Regions from separate parts of the Clostridium fermenticellae genome, predicted to be linked through region 1. Evidence: a T-box and tRNA genes for the amino acid it is inferred to sense, from the RefSeq annotation. Region 1 holds a T-box; the other holds one or more tRNA genes.

Evidence for each region. The T-box of region 1 lies ahead of pheS (phenylalanine--tRNA ligase subunit alpha). A T-box ahead of a tRNA ligase gene usually reads a tRNA of that ligase, here a tRNA-Phe.
Region 2: it encodes a tRNA-Phe, which carries the amino acid that the T-box ahead of pheS (phenylalanine--tRNA ligase subunit alpha) is inferred to sense. The anticodon was not compared.

The regions. Positions count from the first base shown of each region.
Region 1 covers NZ_CP032416.1:867,005-874,415, reverse strand. The annotation lists gene D4Z93_RS04320 (cell division protein ZapA) at 1-477, opposite strand, end outside; gene pheT (phenylalanine--tRNA ligase subunit beta) at 622-3,000, opposite strand; gene pheS (phenylalanine--tRNA ligase subunit alpha) at 3,048-4,067, opposite strand; T-box leader at 4,118-4,336, opposite strand; gene D4Z93_RS04305 (TrmH family RNA methyltransferase) at 4,404-5,192, opposite strand; gene rplT (50S ribosomal protein L20) at 5,326-5,685, opposite strand; gene rpmI (50S ribosomal protein L35) at 5,713-5,910, opposite strand; gene infC (translation initiation factor IF-3) at 5,930-6,451, opposite strand; ribosomal protein L20 leader region at 6,484-6,593, opposite strand; gene thrS (threonine--tRNA ligase) at 6,680-7,411, opposite strand, start outside.
Region 2 covers NZ_CP032416.1:68,998-76,408, forward strand. The annotation lists rRNA gene D4Z93_RS00335 (23S ribosomal RNA) at 1-1,757, shown strand, start outside; rRNA gene rrf (5S ribosomal RNA) at 2,081-2,197, shown strand; tRNA gene D4Z93_RS00345 (tRNA-Phe) at 2,213-2,288, shown strand; gene D4Z93_RS00350 (peptidylprolyl isomerase) at 2,403-3,149, shown strand; gene D4Z93_RS00355 (NAD-dependent protein deacylase) at 3,230-3,970, opposite strand; tRNA gene D4Z93_RS00360 (tRNA-Cys) at 4,178-4,251, shown strand; gene D4Z93_RS00365 (amino acid permease) at 4,348-5,772, opposite strand; gene D4Z93_RS00370 (DNA-binding domain-containing protein) at 6,038-6,871, opposite strand; gene D4Z93_RS00375 (ATP-binding protein) at 6,877-7,411, opposite strand, start outside.

The sequences.
Region 1 (7,411 bases):
TTTAATCTGCTTATTCTGAGCTATTATTTCCTTATTCTCTTTCATGTATCTCTTTGCTGTCTCTTGAAGTACTTCCATTTCTTGCATTATTTTATTTATATACTCTTCCTTCTCTTCAATATATTGTGCATTAGTATTGTTCTTTAACTTTGACTGAAGTTCTCCATTATATTCTTCCAAATGTTTTAACTGTTTCTTAAAAGATTGAATATCCTCTTCGTAATCCTTATTTTTTTTATCTATATCATCAAACTTAGCCTTGAGCTGATCATACTTATCCTTTTGTTTAAACATATCATCAACTATATTTAAAGCCGACAAAATTGCTGCCGATGCCGTACTTAACTTAATATTATTTTCAGTTATACTCCTAACCTTTTTATCTACATAAACTGCTACTTTATGTAGGTATTCTTCTTGTTCATTACCTTTTAAGTTATATTCTACTCCATTAATTTTAACTGTTACAACGTTCATAAGAACACCTCTTAGATAAATAGTATATTATAAATCTATTATTATAATAATATCATAAATAAATACTTATATCAAAATTTATTGTATAAAATTTGAAGAAATTTCAATTTGTAATAAATGAAATTCCCTCAAATTTTATTATAACTATCTAAGTTGTGCACCTAATTTATTTTCCAGAGTTCTTATGATCTTATCATGCAACTTGTTTACCTCAGTATCTTTTAATGTTCTATTTTCATTCCTATATGTTAAAGAAAATGCTAAACTCTTCTTTTCATCAGGTATCTGCTTTCCAGTATAAACATCAAATAATTTTACGCTTTCGAGTATAGATGATCCCTGTTTTCTCATTATATCTTCCACATCTTGAACAAGTATATCCTTATCTATAATAATTGAAATATCTCTCGTCGCAGCAGGGAATTTCGGAAGAGGTTTATATTTAATATCTAAGTTTGCATAATTATAAAATACATCTAAATTCAATTCTGCAATATAACATTTTTCTTCCATACCGTAATTATCAAGTACATCAGGATGCACCTCTCCAAAGATGCCGACAAAATCCTTTTTTAAATATAACTTTGCAGTTATCCCCGGATGAAAAGTAGGATTTCCTGTCTCCCTTTTTAATGAATACTTTTCCACTTTAAGTGCTTCTAGTAAATTCTCAATTACACCCTTTAAGTTAAAATAATTCACTCCACCATAAATTCCTATAGTTACAATATTCTTTTCTTCTGGAAGTTTATCTGGATCTTCATTAGGTATATAAATTTTCCCGACCTCAAATAATCGTGCACTCTCATTATTTCTTGAATAATTTCTGCTAAGTGCTTCCATCATAGAACCTATTGAAGTAGTTCTCATTACACTAAAGTCCTCACCGAGTGGATTCTTTATTTTAACAGCTCTTCTTAAACTGCTGTCTTCTGGAAGAAGTAATTTGTTAAATATCTTCGGACTTATAAAGGAATAGCTTATGGATTGATTTATTCCACATCCGATTAATGTTTCTATAACCTTATCATCAAGATGCTGCTTTCTATTTTTTCCACTTTTCATACTGACACTTCTTATCATTGTATCAGGTATTTTATTATATCCATAAATTCTTGCTATCTCTTCTGCAACATCTTCTTTTATGTTTATATCGGATCGAAACGTAGGAACATCTATAATTAATTTTTTATCATCTATCTTAGTTTCAAGTTCTAATCTATCTAAATATTCTTTCATACTTTCTACATCTATATCAGTTCCAAGAAATTTATTTATCCATACTGAATCAACTTCAACTGCATGAGGAATAACTTTATTTGGATACATATCGATAGTCCCTCTGCATACTTCTCCAGCACCTAATTCCTGAACAAGATTACATGCTCTATTTAATGCAATCTCTGCCAGATTAGGATCCAAATCTTTCTCAAATCTGGATGAAGCCTCTGTTCTAAGAGCTAACATCCGGGAAGATACTCGTATATTGGTACCATCAAAGTTTGCACATTCAAATATTATAGATGCTGTGTCATCTTTAACCTCAGAATTAAGTCCTCCCATTATTCCTGCAAGCCCTATAGTTTTTTCTCCATCTTTTATGGTCAAAACATCAGAATTCAATATTCTTTCCTGTCCATCTAATGTTGTAAATTTTTCACCTTCCGATGCCCTGTCAACTACAATTGTGTTAGTAGATATTTGCCTTGTATCAAATGCATGCATTGGTTCTCCAAACTCAAGCATTACGAAATTAGTTATATCTACAATATTGTTTATAGGTCTTACTCCTGCTTCTAAAAGTCTATCCTGCATCCATCCTGGAGACTGCTCTATCTTAACATTTTTGATTTCTCTCGCCATATATCTTTTACAAAGGCTATCATTTATTTTTACTTTAAATTCATCATTAACATCATCATTACATCCTGCTGTATATTTAGTATTTGGCATTCTGTACTTTAAGTTTAATGTAGCTGCTGTTTCCCTTGCTATTCCTAATACACTCAAGCAATCCGGTCTATTTGATGTTATCTCAAAATCAATTACTGCACTTGTCATATTTAATACATCTTTTATATCCTCTCCAATAGGTACATCCTGAGGAAGTATCATAAGTCCATATACAGGCTTATCTCCAGCAAGACCAAGTTCTTGCTCAGAGCAGAACATTCCATTTGACATAACCCCTCTTAATTTACCCTTTTTTATCTTTACACCGTCATGAAGTACTGAACCATGGAGTGCAACTGGAACTATATCTTGTTCTTTCATATTTGTTGCAGCTGTAACTATTTGCAAAAGTTCATCTTTATTTATATCCACCTGACATATCGAAAGTCTGTCAGCATCAGGGTGCTTTTTTATTTCAACAATTTTACCTGTAACTACATTTTGTATTTCATCTCCCGTTATATCCACACTTTCAACTTTTGATCCACTTAAAGTAAGCCTATCTCCAAGTTCTTTAGGTGAAATTTCTATATTAACATAATCACTTAACCATTTAACTGGAACCTTCATTAACCATCTCTCCTTTTCACACTGCTTTGCATATTTAATTATTCTAACTAAAACTGATTTAAAAATCTCATATCACTTTCATAAAGTTGTCTTATATCATCAAGTCCATATTTTAGCATAACCATTCTATCAACCCCAAGTCCAAAAGCAAATCCACTATATATCTCTGGATCTATATTACAATTTCTGAGCACCTGAGGATGCACCATACCACATCCCAATAATTCTATCCAGCCTTCACCTTTACAAACTCTGCAGCCTTCGCCATGACATACAAAACATGTAACATCCATTTCAGCCGAGGGTTCGGTAAATGGAAAATGGTGAGGCCTAAATTTAGTTTTTATATTATCACCTAACATTTTCTTTGCAAATGCTTCTAGTGTTCCTTTTAAGTCTGCAAAAGTCACCCCTTTATCAACAACAAGTCCTTCCATTTGATAAAAAATAGGTGAGTGTGTTGCATCAACTGAATCCGAGCGATATACTTTTCCTGGAGATATCATCTTTATAGGCGGCCTTTGCTTCTCCATGGTTCTTATCTGTATTGGAGAGGTTTGAGTTCTTAAAACTATATTATCATTTATGTAAAAAGTGTCCTGTTCACCTCTTGCTGGATGATTCTTAGGTATATTTAATGCTTCAAAATTATAATAGTCAAGCTCAACTTCGGGTCCTTCTTCAATTGTAAATCCCATAGTTGCAAATATCTCTTTCATCTGATCCAAAGTTTGCTCTAAAGGATGTCTTTTCCCTAAGTTTTGTCTTATTCCAGGCATTGAAATATCAATAATTTCATTTTTTAATCTTGTGTCCTTCTCACCATTTTTTATGTTTTTTAAAGCTTTTTCTATAGCACCTTCTAACGCTGTCCTTATCTCATTTGCCATTTTACCAACTACAGGTCTTTCCTCCTTAGATAACTCTTTCATGCTTCTAAGTATTTGTGTCAGTTCACCCTTTTTACCTAAATATTTAATCCTAATACTATCAATGTCTGAAGTGTTTTTAACATTTTTTAAGCATTCAATTGCACTATTTTTTATATCTTCTAATTTTTGCTTCATTTTAATTTCTCCTTCCTTATGTTTTTATAAATAAAAAAAGCCCATCCCAAATAAGGGACGAACTTATATCCGCGTTACCACCCAGTTTAATATCAGCAAATGATATTCACTTTAAAAATATATCGGCTTTAACCGCCAGCTGCTAATCTATTTCACAACTGGAACTCAAGAGTGAACTTCAATATATACATCTCCAAAAGGCTCACAGCTAATAACCTTTTCTCTCTTTAGAAAAATAATATATTTACTCTCTCTATCACAGTAAAATATGATAACTTATTATTTTTATATTTTACATATATACATACAAATTGTCAACACATATTTATTTATTTGCTAAACTTCTGTATTTATCTGTCTTACAACTTCAAACATTATAACAGCTCCAGCTATAGATACATTTAATGATTCCGCATTTCCCGGCATAGGTATTTTAATTTTTATGTCTGATAAATCCAAGATCTGGCTGCTGATTCCATTTCCCTCATTGCCCAGGGCTATTATAACTTTTTTATTCAAATCTAAATCATAAAAATTTTTGTCAGTATCAAGAGAACTTGCTATAAGTTTAAAACCATGCTTTTTTAGTAAATTCAACTTTTCCAAACTATCATCCTGTATAACAGGTATATGGAATATCGATCCCATAGTTGATCTAAGTGTCTTTTCATTATATACATCAACTGTACCTTTTGTAAGTAAAATTCCAAGTGCTCCAGCAGCATCGGCTGTCCTTATAATAGTACCCATATTTCCCGGATCCTGAACTTTATCTACAAGTATATAAAATCCATCTTCATTTTTTACATTTATTTTTTTATTATTAACTACAGCTGCTATACCCTGTGGATTATCCGTATTACTTATATAATTAAATAATTTATCTTCAAGTAAACATATTTTAGTATCTTCACAAATATTGTATCGGGATTCTAAAGTCAGCCATTTATTCTGCACTCTTTCACTTAATAAAATTACAGGAACCTGAAAATCAGATTTTAATGCTTCACTAACAAATCTAAATCCCTCTACAAGAAATTGATTCTTCTGAATTCTATACTTTTTTTGTGACAACTTCCTTGTATGTTTTATAATACTATTATCTTTACTATAAATTTTATCCATTCAAATCACCTATTTAAGAGTAAGTATGTTTTACTATAGGGTTTGTAATTCCAAGCTTACATATAACTTAAGCTTTCATTTATAAACCCTATAAAATAAAAAATACAGCATTCTGCTGTATTTTATGTATAATCTATGCGTTTAATTGCTTTTTTGCTATATCCACCAAATTAGTAAAAGCTTTTGGATCATTTATAGCTATTTCTGAAAGCATTTTTCTATTTATATCAATTCCTGCAGTTTTTATTCCATTCATAAATTTTGAATATGAAAGACCATTCATTCTAGTTGCTGCATTTATTCTTGCTATCCAAAGCTTTCTGAAATCTCTTTTCTTTAATCTTCTTCCTACATATGCATTTCTTAATGCTCTTATTACTGTTTCATTAGCAGTTTTAAATAGCTTACTTTTAGCTCCATAATAGCCTTTCGCAAGTTTTAAAACTTTTTTATGATTTTTACGTGCATTTACCGCTCTTTTTACTCTTGCCATTTTAAAAACCTCCTTCTACAATTGATTTTATACGTAAGGCATTAATTCTTTCATCGTCTTTTCTTGAGTTGATGAAACATATCCTGCTTTTCTCAAATTTCTCTTAGTCTTTGCACTCTTTTTTGTTAATATATGACTTTTAAAAGCTTTTGATCTCTTTAATTTACCTGTTCCTGTAACCTTAAATCTCTTTGCTACACTTCTTTTTGTTTTCATTTTTGGCATAATAAATTCCTCCTCTCAATTATGCTTTCTTATGTGATAAAACCATTATCATATTTCTTCCTTCTAATTTAGGAGCTTTCTCCTTAACACAGATATCTTCAAGCTTACTGTAAAACTCATCTAATATTTTCTTGCCTATAAATGAATAGTCAGCTTCTCTTCCTCTAAATCTAACAGTAACTTTAACCTTGTCTCCTGCCATCAAAAATTTTCTTGCATTATTCGATTTAATGGATATATCATGTTCCTCTATAGTAGGACTCAATCTAACTTCTTTTATATTTATGACCTTTTGTTTCTTTTTAGCTTCTTTATCCTTTTTAGTCTGTTCATAAACATATTTACCTAAGTCCATTATTTTACAAACTGGTGGTTTTGCATTCGGTGATATTAAAACTAAATCCAATTCTTTTTCTTCTGCAATCTTAAGTGCTTCCCTGGATGACATAACCCCAACTTGTGAACCATCATTTCCAATAACTCTTACTTGCTTTTCCCTTATGCTTTCATTACTAAGAAAATCTTTATTAATAATTTTCACCTCCTAGGTGTTTTTAACAAAACTTTATAAGTTAACAATAAAAAGGACGGCTTAAGCCGTCCTTAGAATAACAAAATCAAAAATTCCATAAACCTTACTAGCCGTGCTGTAAGGTGAGAAACGGCTGTTTCTTCTTAACATATGCTATTATATAACTAATTTTTTAATAAGTCAATATTATTTTATACTAAATTGGCTCATAAAAATTATAGAAATCATATTTGGTTATTAATCTATTTCACTAATTCTATTATCTATTTCACTTCTAACTTTCTTTATAAAATCATTTAATTTAACTGATCCGAGATCTCCTTGTTTTCTGCTTCTTACAGTGATATTACCTGCTTCCATTTCTTTTTGTCCTAATACAAGCATATAAGGAATTTTTTGAAGCTGAGCTTCTCTAATCTTATATCCTATCTTCTCATTTCTCAAATCAAGTTCAACCCTAATTTTATTTTTCTTTAATTCACATGCGATCTTCTTAGCATACTCAATTTGGTCATCAGTTATATTCATAATTTTAACCTGTACTGGTGCAAGCCAAGTTGGAAATGCTCCTGCATAATGTTCTGTCAGTATTCCTATAAACCTTTCTATTGATCCAAATACAACTCTATGAACCATAACTGGTCTGTGTTTCTCTCCATCTGCACCTATATAAGTTAAATCAAATCTTTCTGGCATTTGAAAATCCAATTGAATTGTTCCACACTGCCATGTTCTGCCTATACAATCCTTTAAATGGAAATCTATCTTTGGTCCATAGAATGCTCCGTCTCCTTCGTTAACCCTATACTCCATACCTGCTGCATTCAATGCATCTCTTAATCCATCAGTTGCTGCTTCCCAGTCTTCATCACTTCCCATTGAATTTTCTGGTCTTGTTGATAATTCAACAAAATATTCGAATCCAAATACCTTATAAAAACTGTCTATAAGTTTTATAACATTCAATAT
Region 2 (7,411 bases), 800 kb from region 1:
CGAGAGATCCTGCGCCGAAAATGTCCGGGGCTAAAACTTACCACCGAAGCTATGGACTCGTAAGAGTGGTAGAGGAGCTTCCTGTATGGATTGAAGCCGTACCGTAAGGAGCGGTGGACCGTACAGGAGTGAGTATGCTGGCATAAGTAGCGAGAAATAAGTGAGAATCTTATTGGTCGAAAACCTGAGGTTTCCTGGGGAAGGCTCGTCCTCCCAGGGTTAGTCGGGACCTAAGCCGAGGCCGAAAGGCGTAGGTGATGGACAATTGGTTGATATTCCAATACCGCCAGTTTGCGTTTGACAGATGGGATGACGCAGGAGGATAGGATGTGCACACTATTGGATGTGTGTCTAAGCACTCAGACGTGCCCGGAAGGTAAATCCACCGGGATTAGTTAAGGTGTTACAGGGATCTCTTTTTAAGAGAGAAGTATCCGGTTCCACGCTGCCAAGAAAAGTCTCTATGGAGTAAACCGGTGCCCGTACCGCAAACCGACACAGGTAGGTGAGGAGAAAATCCTAAGACCATCGGAAGAATTGCTGTTAAGGAACTAGGCAAATTGACCCCGTAACTTAGGGATAAGGGGTGCCATCTTTATTGATGGCCGCAGAGAATAGGCTCAAGCAACTGTTTAGCAAAAACACAGGTCTCTGCTAAAGCGTAAGCTGATGTATAGGGGCTGACGCCTGCCCGGTGCTGGAAGGTTAAGGGGAATACTAAGCCGTATGGCGAAGGTATGAACTTAAGCCCCAGTAAACGGCGGCCGTAACTATAACGGTCCTAAGGTAGCGAAATTCCTTGTCGGGTAAGTTCCGACCCGCACGAATGGCGTAATGATTTGAGCACTGTCTCAACAGCAAATCCGGCGAAATTGTAGTGCAAGTGAAGATGCTTGCTACCCGCAGTTGGACGGAAAGACCCCGTAGAGCTTTACTGCAGCTTAACGTTGAGTTTCGGTATTGTCTGTACAGGATAGGTGGGAGACTTAGATACCCGGGCGTCAGCCCTGGTGGAGTCACCCTTGGGATACCACCCTGACAGTACTGGAATTCTAACCGGAGGCCATTTATCTGGTCACGGGACATTGTTAGGCGGGCAGTTTGACTGGGGCGGTCGCCTCCTAAAATGTAACGGAGGCGCCCAAAGGTTCCCTCAGAACGGTTAGAAATCGTTCGCAGAGTGCAAAGGCAGAAGGGAGCCTGACTGCGACACATACAGGTGGAGCAGGGACGAAAGTCGGGCTTAGTGATCCGGTGGTACCTCGTGGGAGGGCCATCGCTCAACGGATAAAAGCTACCTCGGGGATAACAGGCTGATCTCCCCCAAGAGTCCACATCGACGGGGAGGTTTGGCACCTCGATGTCGGCTCGTCGCATCCTGGGGCTGAAGTAGGTCCCAAGGGTTGGGCCGTTCGCCCATTAAAGCGGCACGCGAGCTGGGTTCAGAACGTCGTGAGACAGTTCGGTCCCTATCCGCTGCGGGCGCAGGAAATTTGAGAGGAGCTGTCCTTAGTACGAGAGGACCGGGATGGACTGACCTCTGGTGTACCAGTTGTTCCGCCAGGAGCACGGCTGGGTAGCTATGTCGGGACGGGATAAACGCTGAAAGCATCTAAGCGTGAAGCCCACCTCAAGATTAGATTTCCCATAGCGTAAGCTAGTAAGACCCCTTGAAGAACACAAGGTTGATAGGTCAGAGGTGTAAGCATAGCGATATGTTCAGCTGACTGATACTAATAGGTCGAGGGCTTGACCAATTACTTTTCTTAATCAATTTTTTCTATCTTTACTGTGCAGTTTTGAGAGAACAATCTCAATTAGCCGGGGTCTATTTATAAACCTCCGGTTAGTATAAATTTTATTAGAGTTTTAGTCAATGCATAAAAATTAGTAGAAACGGGCAGATCAGGGAAAATATTGAAGTGGGGAACGGAGTTTACTTAATGTAAATGAGTACCGCAGTAAGATATTTGACGAAGAGATGCGGAGTTTATAGTAATTTTTAAACAGGAAACTCACCCAGCAAAGCTGGGGAGTACTGATTCTTTATCTAAATCAAAGATTTAGAAGCAATCAGCAATCTGGTGGTTATTACATAAAGGTAACACTCCTTCCCATACCGAACAGGTAGGTTAAGCTTTATTGTGCCGATGGTACTTCAGGGGTAGCCCTGCGGGAGAGTAGGTCGCCGCCAGGTAATCATACTATATTTGGCCAGATAGCTCAGTCGGTAGAGCAGAGGACTGAAAATCCTCGTGTCCCTGGTTCGATTCCTGGTCTGGCCACCAAAGAGCATATTAGTGTTTTCTAATATGTTCTTTTTTTATACTAATAAAAATGATGGTAAACTGTAGATATATATGGTATAACTATAATGATTAATATAATAAAGGAGAAGAATAATGGAAAATAAAGTGTTAGCCACTGTAAATGGTGCTCAAATAACGGAAAAAGATCTAGAAGAAGCTATAATGAGATTTCCTAATGATAGAAGAGGATATTTGAATACTGATAATGGGAAAAAACAACTATTAGAAGAAATGATAGCATTTGAATTAATTTATAATTATGCCAAAGAATCTGGATTTGAAAATGATGAAAGCTACATAGGTAACCTTGAAACTGCTAAAAAAGAAATTTTAACTCAAACAGCTATATCAAAATTGATGAGTGAAGTTAATGTAAAAGATAGCGAAGTTGAAGATTATTACAAAGTAAATAAAGATAAGTTTGTAAATCCAGAAAGTGTTGTTGCAAGACATATATTAGTAGAGACAAAAGAAAAGGCGAATGATGTACTAAAGGAAATAAATGAGGGAATGAGTTTTGAAGAAGCTGCCAAGAAATATTCTTCATGTCCATCAAAGGCACAAGGCGGTAATCTAGGACAGTTTACAAGAGGACAAATGGTTCCAGAATTTGAGGAAGCTGCTTTTTCACTTGGTATTAATGTTATTAGTGAACCTGTTAAAACACAATTTGGATATCATTTGATTAAGGTTGAGAGAAAGACAGAGGCGTCTCCTAAATCTTATGAACAGGTAAAAAATACGATTAAAAACAATTTACTTCAACAAAGACAATCATATAAGTATAATGAACTCAATAAGCAACTAAAAGAAAAGTATACTGTTGAGTATGAAAAATAATTAATATAAAAAGTGTATCTAATCACACTGAAATAGAGTGAATTAGATACACTTTTTAATTTATTATATAATTTAAAGTGCTAATCGCATGTAATACTTGATAGTACACTACCGATACTATCATGAATTACTATATCAGCTTTATTATCGTATGGTGTAGATGATTTATTTATCAATACAAGTTTTGAACCATTAAAATAGTCTATTATGCCTGCTGCGGGATAGACTACTAAAGAAGTACCACCTACGATTAATATATCTGCATCTTGAGTAAATTTAATTGCATTATTTAGTGTATTCATATCTAAACCTTCCTCATAAAGCACAACATCAGGTTTTACAATTCCACCGCATTTATCACATTTTGGAATTACAGATTTTGAATTAATGATGTAGTCTAAATCGAAGGATTTTCCACACTTAGTACAAAAATTTCTGTGTATTGAGCCATGAAGCTCGAATACATTTTTAGATCCTGCCATTTGGTGGAGACCATCTATGTTTTGAGTTATTACAGCTTTAAGTTTGCCAAGCTTCTCTAGTTTTGCTAAAGCATAATGTGCACCATTGGGTTTGGCATTTTTATAGATCATCTTACTTTTATAAAAATTAAAGAAATCTTCTGTATGGGATTTGAAGAAGGAATGACTCAACATAACTTCCGGTGGATAGGAATAGTTATCCTTTGTTTTATATAGACCCGCTTCGGACCTAAAGTCTGGAATATTGGATTCTGTAGATACTCCGGCGCCACCAAAGAAGACTATATTATTGCTTGATTTTATTGCAGATTTTAGATTCTCATAATCCATAACAATCACCTCTCTTAAAATATTATATCATTATTCGAATGTAATATATAAATTTCACCATATATTTAATCAAGAGTTAATTTATCTCTGAGTATAAATTAACTCTTTAGGTGAAAAACTATAAATATTATTAATTTTAAAATTTAGTAATATGCTATTGACAAATATAACTGTGATTGCTAAACTATAGTAGTGTTCTTAATCAGGAGAACATATGGCGCTATAGCCAAGTGGTAAGGCAGAGGTCTGCAAAACCTTTATCCCCAGTTCAAATCTGGGTGGTGCCTCCATTCTTTATATTAGAAGATAGTTTAGCATATGTTAGGCTATTTTTTTGTTGGGCAAATAAAAAAAGAGAAGCCTGACTGCTTCTCTTTCTATTTAAATTATGCACTGGTTTTGCTCACTGAATTGCTATCAGAATGTTTACTTTGTAATAAGCTGTGTTTGTGTGAATATGTCATATAAACAATTGCACCTAGTAGAACCCATGCTCCAAAATATAACCATGTTATTTTGGATAAACTAAACATAAGGAATATGCAAAATGCCATTGCTATTAAAGGCAATAATGGAACTAAAGGTACTCTAAATTCTCTTTTTAAATCTGGATAGCTTTTTCTAAACATTATTAAAGATAGTGCGACGAGTGAAAAGGATCCTAAGAAAATCATATTTGAAAGATCAGCTAACTGTTTTATGTTTACAACACCAGCTAATACAGCACCTATGCATCCTACTACCCAAGTAGATAAAACAGGTACATTAGTCTTTTTATTTAATTTAGAAAAACCTTTTGGTAGAAGTCCATCACGACTCATTGAAAATAGTAGTCTTGATGCACCGAAGAGATATGCAATTATAACTGCTAATATACCAATAACTGCCCCAACTGAAAGTATAGAAGCTGCCCATCCTTGTCCTACAGCACTTAAAGCATAAGCCATAGCATCACCAACGTTGAGATTAGTATAGTTAGTAAGGCCTGTAAGAATTAAGCTGACTACAATGTATATTAATGTACATCCTATCATTGATGCTATAATACCTAAAGGCAAATTTTTCTGTGGGTTTTTTACTTCCTCGGCAGAAGTTGAAACTGCATCAAATCCAGTATAAGCTAGAAATACTGAAGCAGCACCAGCAAATATTCCTTTTACTCCAAATGGCATAAATGGCTGCCATCTTGATGGTTTTACAAAGAATACTCCTACAACTACAAATAAAGCTATGATACCTAATTTTATAAATACTAGAATATTATTAACTTTTTTACTTTCACTTGTTCCTTTAGTTAGTAATAATGTTATGGCTAACATTACAATAATTGCTGGAAGGTTTATGATTCCCCCCTGACCTGGAATGTTTATTAAGGCATGTGGTAAATTTATTCCGCAATTTTTTAATAAACCATTAAAGTATGCAGACCATCCACTACCAACGGTTGCAGCGCATACAGTATATCCTATAAATAGTGACCAACCAACTAAATGTGCTATAAATTCACCTAATGATACATAAATGTAAGAATATGCACTTCCTGATGATGGTATTGATGATGCGAATTCAGAGTAACATAATGCTACAAGCGTACAGGCAATTGCAGAGAAAATGAATGATAAAACTACAGCTGGTCCTGCATCTGTCGCGGCTACAAGCCCTGTTAAAACCATTACTCCTGTTCCAATTGTTGCACCTATACTCATTAAAGTAACATCAAATGCTCCCATAGTTCTTTTTAAAGAACTATTTTTATTGTTTTCCAAAATAGCGTTTACATCTTTTTTTCTAGTAAGATTAAATAAGTCCATGTGGTAACCTCCTTAAAATATGATTATAATTTTAAACATAAAATTATTAGTAAAATGTGTGTAGAAATGTGTTTTATGAGATTAAATAATCAAAAAATAACCGATTAAAATTTAATTATTTTTTTATAATAATGGGTACTCTATAATTATAATAGTGCGAATACAAGATACTTCAAAAATCTTCACAGATCTTCATAAAAAAATAGACTACTTTCAAAAATTTTAAATTTTTGAAAGTAGTCTATAAAAATTCTTCAAATAATTGCTAACTTTCCTCACATTGCAATAACAACCCATCAAAGAAATTACTTATCACTATTTTCCCACCAACCCTACTTTTGCCTTTTATGTAGTCAATTTCAGCTTTTACACTTGCGAAGTCAAACATTCCATTGGAGTAGTCTTGAAAATTTTCACTATAGTAATTTTCCATTTCCATATATGCAAGATTGGTTAAACCTATTTTTATAGTTCTTCTTATTCTTTGTTGTACAGTTTTAGGATTGTCACCAAGAAAAGCACATAAATCGTTAAAATTACATTCCTCAAAGGACTTTTTTGCTTTTAGCAGATAAACACAAATTTTTATAATATCGTTTGTTCCTTTCTTACCAAGCATTCCTAGTCTACTTAAAGTATGTTTTATTATTTTGATATTATCATTTTGAGAATTTTGCTTCTGAGGAGATTCTGTTTTAATTACTTTTTTTATGCCATCCAGCATATTTTCAATTTCAATTTTTTCTGCAACCTTGCTTGTGACTTTTTCTACTTCTATTTTATTAATGGGTTTACTTATGAAAAATTCTATACCAGAATTGTAAGAGTCTCCTACTAAATTTTCATCAGACACTTGTGATATCATGATAAATTTGATCTTTGGCTTAAGCGATTTTACTTTTTTAACTAGACTATTACCATCAAGTTTAGGAAGAAGCAAGTCAACTAATACAATATCGGGATTGCAAAGTAATATCTCATTAAAGGCTGTTTGACCATCATTAGAACTTCCTACTACTTCATAAGATTTATTTTCTTCAATTAGGTTGGTCAATATCTTGACTATATTGACATCATCGTCAATTATGTAATAACGCATAATGTTTACCTCCTTAATGAATTCTCCGGTATTTTTACTATAAAGGTTGTTCCTTTATTTTTCTCTGATTGCACGGTGATAGATCCTTTGAAAACATCTTGCACTAGATCTTTTACTAAAGTTAAACCTATCCCTCTGCATATATTTCCTGTTTCCTTATTATATTTAGTTGAAAAACCAGGATTAAATATAAAATCAAGGTCACCTTTATTTATGCCTGTTCCATTATCAGATACAGTAAATATATAGTTATCGCTTTCTTTCTCAATATTAAGTTTAACCACCCCCTTTTTAGTGTCATCCACAGCTTCTATGGCATTAAAGATAAGATTTTTTATAATTGATACTAAATAAAAATGTTGTGAAACATAAAAATTCTCCTTTATCTTAAAATCAAGTTCTATATTCATATTTGCTGAATTAATATAATCCCTGGTATCTATTTTTAAGATATCTATGATGTCTTTTATATTCATATGCTCATTATCTATTTTTTCATTTGACATATCCTCAAGGCCTCTCATTACTCGTAAATAATCT